DNA from 2 places in the Agromyces sp. NPDC058064 genome. Region 1 is predicted to be linked to the other one. Evidence: riboswitches for the same ligand, from Rfam matches in the RefSeq annotation. Region 1 holds a riboswitch; the other holds the start of a gene.
The links. Region 1 has a riboswitch for thiamine pyrophosphate ahead of ACFVSL_RS10630 (ECF transporter S component). Riboswitches for the same ligand answer to the same signal wherever they lie in the genome.
Positions count from the first base shown of each region.

Region 2: linked by a shared signal. The riboswitch ahead of thiM (hydroxyethylthiazole kinase) and the one ahead of ACFVSL_RS10630 (ECF transporter S component) in region 1 are both predicted to bind thiamine pyrophosphate.

Region 1 is NZ_JBHVSE010000002.1:1,026,801-1,030,986, reverse strand. It holds gene ACFVSL_RS10635 (ABC transporter ATP-binding protein) at 1-997, opposite strand, end outside; gene ACFVSL_RS10630 (ECF transporter S component) at 994-1,629, opposite strand; TPP riboswitch at 1,668-1,777, opposite strand; gene ACFVSL_RS10625 (hypothetical protein) at 1,812-2,147, opposite strand; gene ACFVSL_RS10620 (DNA polymerase IV) at 2,157-3,506, opposite strand; gene ACFVSL_RS10615 (hypothetical protein) at 3,612-4,186, opposite strand, start outside.
Region 2 is NZ_JBHVSE010000006.1:263,832-268,017, forward strand. It holds gene ACFVSL_RS18185 (bifunctional hydroxymethylpyrimidine kinase/phosphomethylpyrimidine kinase) at 1-370, opposite strand, end outside; gene thiE (thiamine phosphate synthase) at 367-1,029, opposite strand; gene thiM (hydroxyethylthiazole kinase) at 1,026-1,937, opposite strand; TPP riboswitch at 1,928-2,023, opposite strand; gene ACFVSL_RS18200 (dihydrofolate reductase family protein) at 2,132-2,704, shown strand; gene ACFVSL_RS18205 (LVIVD repeat-containing protein) at 3,022-4,186, shown strand, end outside.

The DNA of each region.
Region 1 (4,186 bases):
TCGACTTGCCCACGCCGTTCGGGCCCGTGATCACCGTGCTCGCCGACGCGGCGATCTCGAGGTCGAGCCCCCGCTGCACGAGCATGCCCGCGCGCCGGCCGATGGCGAGTCCGCGCGCGGTGAGCGCCGGCCGGCGATCGATCCGGCCCTGAGGTGCGGTCATCGGCCCGGACGCGGGAACCCCGGTCGGTCCGCCCCCGGCGCGGGCGACCGCACCGGCGCCCGGCAGCGGCGCACCGGGCACCCACACGCCGGCGTCGAGGAGCGCCGTTCGCTGCTCGGCGAGCACCTCGCGCGGCGCTCCGTCGGCGAGGAGCCGCCCGTCGCGGCCGAGCACGACGACGCGATCGACGAGCTCGAGCCACACGTCGACGCGGTGCTCGACGACGACGAGCGTCGCGCCCGTGCGATCGAGCACCCGCCCCACCGCGTCGCGCACCTCGCGGACCCCGTCGGGATCGAGGTTCGCCGTCGGCTCGTCGAGCAGGAGGAGCCCGGGACGCATCGCGATCGCCCCCGCCAGGGCGAGCCGCTGCTTCTGGCCGCCCGAGAGCGCCGAACTCGGGTGATCGAGCGTGAGGTCGAGCCCGACGTCCGCGAGCGCCGCGCGCACGCGGGGCCAGATCTCGTCGCGCGGCACTCCGAGGTTCTCGCAGCCGAAGGCGACGTCGTCGCCGACCCGGGCGAGGATCACCTGCGAGTCGGGGTCCTGGAGGACGAGTCCGGCCCGGCCCCTGGCCGCCGAGGGGGCGGCCCCGTCGACCGTGAGCTCGCCGTACTCCTCGCCCTCGTCATCGCCGCCGTGCACGCCGGCGAGGGCGTGCAGCAGCGTCGACTTGCCCGCGCCGGAGGGACCGAGGAGGAGGACCCGCTCACCCGGGTGGATGCGGAGGTCGAGGTGCTCGAGCGCGGGGCGGAGCCGGGAGGCATGACGCCAGCCCCACCCGCGCGCCTCGATGGCGGCCGGTGCCGGCGCCGACGGACGGGGCACGCTCACACCCGCTGGGTGACGTCCTGGCCGGCCGCGAAGCGGCTGAGCGCGCCGGTCGCCGCGAGGGCGCGCACGATCACCCAGCCCACGAGCCCCGCGAGGACCGCCCCGGAGACCACGACGGTGCCGAAGTACAGCGCGAGGAACTCGGCCGACTTCTGCAGGTTGCCCGAGGTGAAGAGCTCGAGCGTCCATGCGGCGGCGCCCGCGGCCGCACCGGCGAGCATCGCCTGCGTCAGGCCGAAGCGGCGGTACAGGAAGAGGGCGAAGACGAGTTCGGCGCCGAGACCCTGCGCGAGGCCCGAGTAGATCGTCTCGATGCCCCACTGGTTGCCGACCAGTGCGGAGACCATCGCCGCGACGAGTTCGACGAAGAGCGCTGCGCCGGGTTTGCGGATGATGAGGCCGCCGAGCACGCCGCCGATGAGCCAGATGCCGACGGCGATGCCGCCGAGCCCCGGTGTCACCGCGTCGGCGGCGACGAACCAGGCGTAGCCGATGTTGTTCCAGAACAGGAACAGGAGGCCCGTCGCGACGGCGATGACGGCCGCCACGACGATGTCGACGACGCGCCAGCGGAAGTTCCGCTTCGGCGCGGCTTCACGTGCGGTCGGTGTGATGGATGCGGAGGTGTGCACTGTCGTGCCCTTTCGATTCGTGGAAAGAGGCACGGGATATTGAGATCGATTGCCCTCCCTGCGCTGGCATGACCCAGATCAGGTTCGACGGTCGAAGGTTGAGAACCTTCCTCTCAGCCCGGCTCACCGGACTCCCGTGTTCGCTGACGAGTATACGCCCGGCGCGGGGGTGCGGCGTCGGGTCAGTGCTTGAGCGCGCGGATGACCCAGCGCAGCGCCTTGCCGGTGACCCAGACGAGCGGCGTCGCCACGAGGATGAGCCCGATCAGGTTCGGTTCGAAGCGCACTTCTCCTCCGCCGCGGCCGACGTATGCGCCGAGCGGAATGGACAGCCCCCCGCCACCTCCACCGCCGGCCTGGTCGCCGCTGCCGTCGCTGCCGCTGCCGGCACCGAAGCCGTAGTAGCCCAATGCCACGGGCACGACCTTGGTGCCGTCGAGGTCGACCGGCTCGCCGTAGGAGGTCTTCACGCCGACGCCGGCGACGGTCTCTGCCAGTTCGAGTACGAGATCAGCCATGTCGCCACGCTACCCGCCGAACTGGGTTCGATCCACCCCTGTGCGACCTTCGTCGGCCTCCGACTGCTCGGACCGCTCGGCGGCGAGCCGCGCGCGCCCCTCGGGGTCGGCGGCCGTGCGCCGCATCGACTCGACCCGTGCTGCGGCTTCGCCCGCTCGCACGAGCGCGGCCGGGCGAACCGCACCGCGGCCGAACCGTGCCGTCACCTCGTCGACCGCACGCTCGGCCTCGCGCCACTCCTCGTCTGGGTCCCAGAGCATGGCGCCGCCGCCGGACGGGCGCAGATGCTCGGCACGCACGCCGATCAGCCGGATGCGTGCACCGTCGCCGAGGAGCTCTGGCAGTGCCGCCTGCGCCTCGTCGTAGATGCGGCGCGCGACGTCGGTCGGCTCGCCGAGGGTGCGCGACCGGGTCACCGTGCGGAAGTCGCCGTAACGGAGCTTCAGGACGACGGTGCGACCGACGAGCCCGGCGCGCCGCAGGCGCACGGCGACGTCGTCGGACAGGCGCAGCAGCTCGCGCCGGATCTGCTCGGGGTCGGTGAGGTCGTGCCCGAACGTCACCTCGTGCCCGATGCTCTTCTCGGATCGCGCCGTCTCGACGTCGCGCGGGTCGATGCCGTTCGCGAGCCGGGTCAGGCGGGCGGCGAGCGAGGGGCCGACCGCCCGCTCGAGCGCGTCGGCGGGCATCGCCGCGACGTCGCCGACCGTTCGGAGTCCGAGTCGCGTCAGCGACTCCTCCGTCACACGGCCGACGCCCCACAGTGCCGAGACCGGCAGGGGGTGCAGGAACGAGACCGTGTCGGATGCCGGGACCACCAGCATTCCGTCGGGTTTGGCCCGGCTCGACGCCACCTTCGCGACGTACTTCGATGCGGCCACCCCGATCGAGCAGGTGAGACCCGTCTCGTCGTGCACGCGCCGACGGATCGTCCAGGCGATCTCGGCCGGGCTGCCGTGGAGGCGCCGCGCACCCGAGACGTCGAGGAAGGCCTCGTCGATCGACAACGGCTCGACGAGCGGCGTGATCGACTCGAAGATGCGCATGACCTCCTTCGAGTACCGCGAGTAGCTCGCGTAGTCGCCGGGGAGCACGACCGCGTTCGGGCAGCGCTGCAAGGCGACCGACATCGGCATGGCAGAGTTCACGCCGTAGCGGCGCGCCTCGTAGCTCGCGGCCGACACGACGCCCCGGCCGGCGGTGCCGCCGACGAGGACCGGCCTGCCGCGCAGCTCGGGTCGCCTGAGGAGCTCGACCGAGACGAAGAACGCGTCCATGTCGACGTGCAGGATCGGGGTCGCCGAATCGTCGACCGGGCCCGTCGTCACCTGCCGCGACGAGCCGTCCTGCTTGCTCATGCTCCGACCCTACCCGCGCCCACCGACAGCCTCCCGTCGCGAGCGACCCCGCCCGTCGAGCGGCGTCCTTCGCCTCCGACCGGCACTCGTGCCGTCACCTGCGGGCTAGAACCCGAAGTCGCCGCCGCCGCCGAAGTCGCCGCCGCCGAAGTCGCCGAATCCGCCGAAGTCGCCGCCGGAGTCGGCGCCCGCATCCGCCGAGGCGTCCGCCGAGCCCGCGTCGACCGAGCCGTCGGCGCCCGACTCGGCACCGCCCGCCTCGAAGGCCGAGGGGTCGGGCAGGAGCGCCTGCGCGACGGCGGAGCCGATGACGACGCCCGCGACGGTGCCGAGCAGCGAGCTGCCGAACATCTGGCCGAACGAGGGGCCGGCCTGGCCCGCGCGTGCGCCGGAGGCATCCGCCCCGCGGAACGCCCGCTCCATGCTGCCGGGCTCGCGGAGCTCGGCGCGCGTCGCCGCCCGCGCGAGCGCCGACGGCTCGTCCGACACGAGACGCTCCCCCGCGGGAGCCTGGTCGGCGAGCGAACGGTAGACGGCGGCCCGCTGCTCGGGCGTCAGCTTCGCGAAGGCCTCGGCGTGCACCTGCTCGATCGACTCGGGCGGTGCGGTGCGCAGCAGGTAGCGGTAGCGCTCGAGCGCGAGCTCGTCGTCGCTGAGTCGCTGCGCAGGTGCGGGCGGCA
Region 2 (4,186 bases), on a different contig from region 1:
TCGCCCGCTCGGCCTCGGGCGCGAGCAGCCGGTCGCCGCTCGTCGCGACCATCACGGGGTCGAGCACGACGACGGGCGGCCGCACCCGGCCGAGCCACTCGGCGACCACGCCGATCACCTCGGCGTTCGCGAGCATGCCGAGCTTCACCGCGTCGATCCCGATGTCGTCGGCGATCGCCTCGAGCTGCTCGGCGAGGAACGCCGTGGGCGGAACGTGCACCGCGCGCACGCCCCGAGTGTTCTGCGCGGTGAGCGCCGTGATCGCGGCCATACCGTACCCGCCGACCGCGGCGATCGACTTGAGGTCGGCCTGGATCCCTGCGCCGCCCGAGGGGTCGCTGCCGGCGATGCTGAGCACGCGCGCGGTCATCGGGCGACCTCCCATTCGGTCGCGAACTCGGCTGCGGCGGCACGGGGGTCGTCGGCCGCGCAGAGCGCCGAGACGACGGCGACGCCCGCGGCGCCCGCCTCACGGAGCGGGGCGAGGTCGGCGAGCCCGATGCCGCCGATCGCGACGCACGGCAGCTCGGCCTCGGCGGCGACCCGCGCGAAGCCGTCGACGCCGAGCGCCGGCGGGTGGTCGGGCTTCGTCGACGTCGGCCGGATCACCCCGACGCCGAGATAGTCGACGGTGCCGCGCGGCAGACGGGCCACCGCGTCGAGGTGGGCGCGGCTGTTCGCCGTGAGCCCCACGATCGCGTCGGCGCCGAGCCGTTCGCGGGCGTCGAGCACGGCCGCGTCGCCCTGGCCGAGGTGCACGCCGTCGACGCGCACGCCGGCGGCGCGCGCCGCGAGCGCGACGTCGAGCCGGTCGTTCACGAGCAGCGTCGCGCGCCCGTCGATCGCCTCGGCGAGGGCCTCGAGCTGCGCCAGCATCGCGGATGCCTCGGCGTGCTTGTCGCGCAGCTGCACGACCCGCACCCCGCCCTCGACGGCCCGGGCGACGACGTCGACGACGCCGCGCTCGCCGCAGAGCACCGGGTCGGTGACGAGGTAGAGGGAGAGGTCGAGGGCCGTGCGGGCGGTCATGCGCCGGCTCCCGCTGCCGCGACCTCGAGCGGGGCGTCGCCCGCGCCCGGCGAAGGGGCCGGGGCAGGGGCAGGGTCATCCGCGTCGTCGGCGGGGGAGACCGCGACCCGCGCGCGGCCGACGAGCGCCGCCGCATCGACCGCCGCGAGCGCGTCGACGAACCGGGGCGCGAAGCTGCCGGGGCCGCTCGCACCCTCGGCCGCGAGCTCGGCGGCGACGGTGTAGACGAGGTTCGCCGCGACGGTCGCCTCGAACGGGTCGTCGCCCGCGGCGAGGAACGCCGCTGTCACCGCGCCGAGCGCGCAGCCGCCGCCCGTGACCCGGGTGAGCAGCGCGTCGCCGTTCGCGATGCGCGCCGTGCGCGCCCCGTCGGTGATGAGGTCGACCGGTCCCGACACCGCGACGACCGCGCCGAAGCGCTCGGCGAGCAGGGCTGCGGCACCGGCCGCGGCCTCCGTCGAGTCGGCGGCGTCGACGCCGCGACCGCCGGCGCCGTCGCCCGCGAGCGCCAGGATCTCGCTCGCGTTGCCCCGGATCGCCGTCGGCCCGAACTCGACGAGCTCGTGCGCGAGGGCCGTGCGGATCGGCAGCGCGCCGATCGCGACGGGGTCGAGCACCCACGGCGTCCCCGCCTCGCGAGCGGCGGCGACCGCTTCGCGGGCGGCATCCCGCTGCTGGGGATTCGGCGTGCCGAGGTTCACGAGCACTGCGCTCGCGACGCGCGCGAACGCGCCCGCCTCGCCGACGATGTCGACCATCGCCGGGGCGGCGCCGACGGCGAGCAGCGCGTTCGCCGTGAAGTTCGTCACCACCGTGTTCGTGATGCACTGCACGAGCGGCGGGCTCTCGCGCAGTCGATCGAGCCGCAGTGCGCTCGAGTGGGCAGGGTCGTACAGGCGCGCGCTCATGGCGACATCCCTTCGCTAGTCCGAACTAGATCAGGTTCGACGGGTGTGATCTCAGCCGCGCGAGCGCGGCACCCCGTGTCACTGCGAGCGAGCCTAGTGCAGCCCGAAGGAATCTCGTGGCCGATGTCGATCGCGGTCGTTCCCGTTCGACGCCACAATGAGACGGAAATCCCGTCGCCGCGAAAGGACACCTCATGCGCACCCTCATCGTCAGCGAGTTCATCAGCCTCGACGGCGTCGTCGACTCTCCCGGCGGCGGCTCGCACCCGCGTGCCGGCTGGACGTTCAAGGAGGTGCCCTTCGTCGAGGAGGCGTACGCGATCAAGGGCTCGGAGCAGCTCGAGGCTCGGGCGATGCTGCTCGGCCGGGTCAGCTACGACGAGTTCGCCCCGGTCTGGCCGACGATGGTCGACGAGTTCGCCGAGTACAACGCGATGCCGAAGTACATCGTCTCCTCGACCCTGACCGACGAGACCCTGCTGCCCGAGTGGCAGAACTGCCACGTGCTGCGCACGCTCGACGACGTCGCCGAGCTCAAGGAGGGCGACGGCGGGCCGATCATCGTCCACGGCAGCGCCACGCTCGCGCAGGGCCTCGCGACGGCCGGACTCGTCGACCGCTACCACCTGCTCGTGTTCCCGGTGCTGCTCGGCAGCGGCAAGCGGCTCTTCGGCGACGACCCCGGGCTGACCGCGAAGCTCGACCTCGTCGAGCACGAGGCCTACTCGAACGGCATCGTGAAGGCCGTCTACGACGTGGCGCGCTGAGCTCGCGCGGGGCGGCGGCGGGCGCCAACCGTCCGCCGCCGCCGCGCTCCCCGTGCCGTCCGTCCTGCCGGGCCGAGATTTCTGCTGCGCCGACCGCGCCTTTCTCGATACGTTGGGGGAATTGGTCGGCCTTCCGGGGCCGCGGGCGGGCACGGGGGTGTGGCCGCCCGTCCATCGGATGGCTCGATCGCGTGTTGCAACGACGAAGTTCAGTCACGACGAGATGAGGGCCAGCGATGAGATTCCACCACCGACCCCCGCGAGGGCGAACACGCGCACTCGCCGCCGCCGGAGCGCTGCTGCTCGGCGCATCCCTGATGACCGCCACCGCGGCGGTCGCTGAAGACGACCCCCGTGTCGACCTGCCGGCGGGGCTCTTCGACGCCGGGCTCGCGACGAGCGGCATCGACCTGCTGTCGAGCACGCCGGGCGCCGGCCCGTTCGCCGCGGGTTCCATCAACTCCGACCTCGCATTCACCGGCGACCACGCGGTCGTCGGCAGCTACCAGGGGTTCCAGGTGTACGACGTCTCCGACCCGGCGGCGCCCGTACTGCAGAAGTCGTATCTCTGCCCGGGCGGGCAGGGCGACGTCTCGGTGTACGGCGACCTGCTGTTCATGTCGGTGGAACAGGGCCTCGGCCGCATCGACTGCGGCACGCAGGGCACGGGCAACACCCCGGTGAACCCCGAGCGGTTCCGCGGCGTGCGCATCTTCGACATCAGCGACATCGATAACCCGGTGCAGCTGCCGGGCGTGCAGACCTGCCGCGGATCGCACACGCACACCGTGGTGACCGACCCCGACGATGCCGAGAACATCTACATCTACAACTCGGGCACGTCCGGCGTGCGCTCGCCGCTCGAGCTCGCGGGCTGCCAGAACGCGACGCTGACCGCCGAGCCGGTGACCTCGGGCGACCCGACGCAGTGGCGCATCGACGTCATCAAGGTGCCGCTCGACGCCCCCGAGGAGGCCGCGGTCGTCAGCCAGCCGCGCATCTTCACCAACCCCGACACGGGCGCGTACAACGGCCTGCAGAACACCCTCGGGGGGCAGATGCACCCGAGCGGCACGGTCTACAGCCCGACGCCGAACACCAACACCTGCCACGACATCACCGCGTACCCCGAGATCGGGCTCGCGGCGGGTGCGTGCCAGGGCAACGGCATCCTGCTCGACATCAGCGACCCGGTGAACCCCGTTCGCGTCGACGCCGTCGCCGACCCGAACTTCTCGTACTGGCACTCGGCGACGTTCAACAACGACGGCACGAAGGTCATCTTCACCGACGAGTGGGGCGGCGGAACCGGCGCTCGCTGCCGTGCGACCGACCAGCCCCAGTGGGGCGCGAACGCGCTGTTCGACATCGTCGACGGCAAGCTCGAGTTCGCGAGCTACTACAAGCTGCCGGTGCCGCAGACGGTGCAGGAGAACTGCGTCGCGCACAACGGCTCGCTCGTCCCGGTGCCGGGTCGCGACA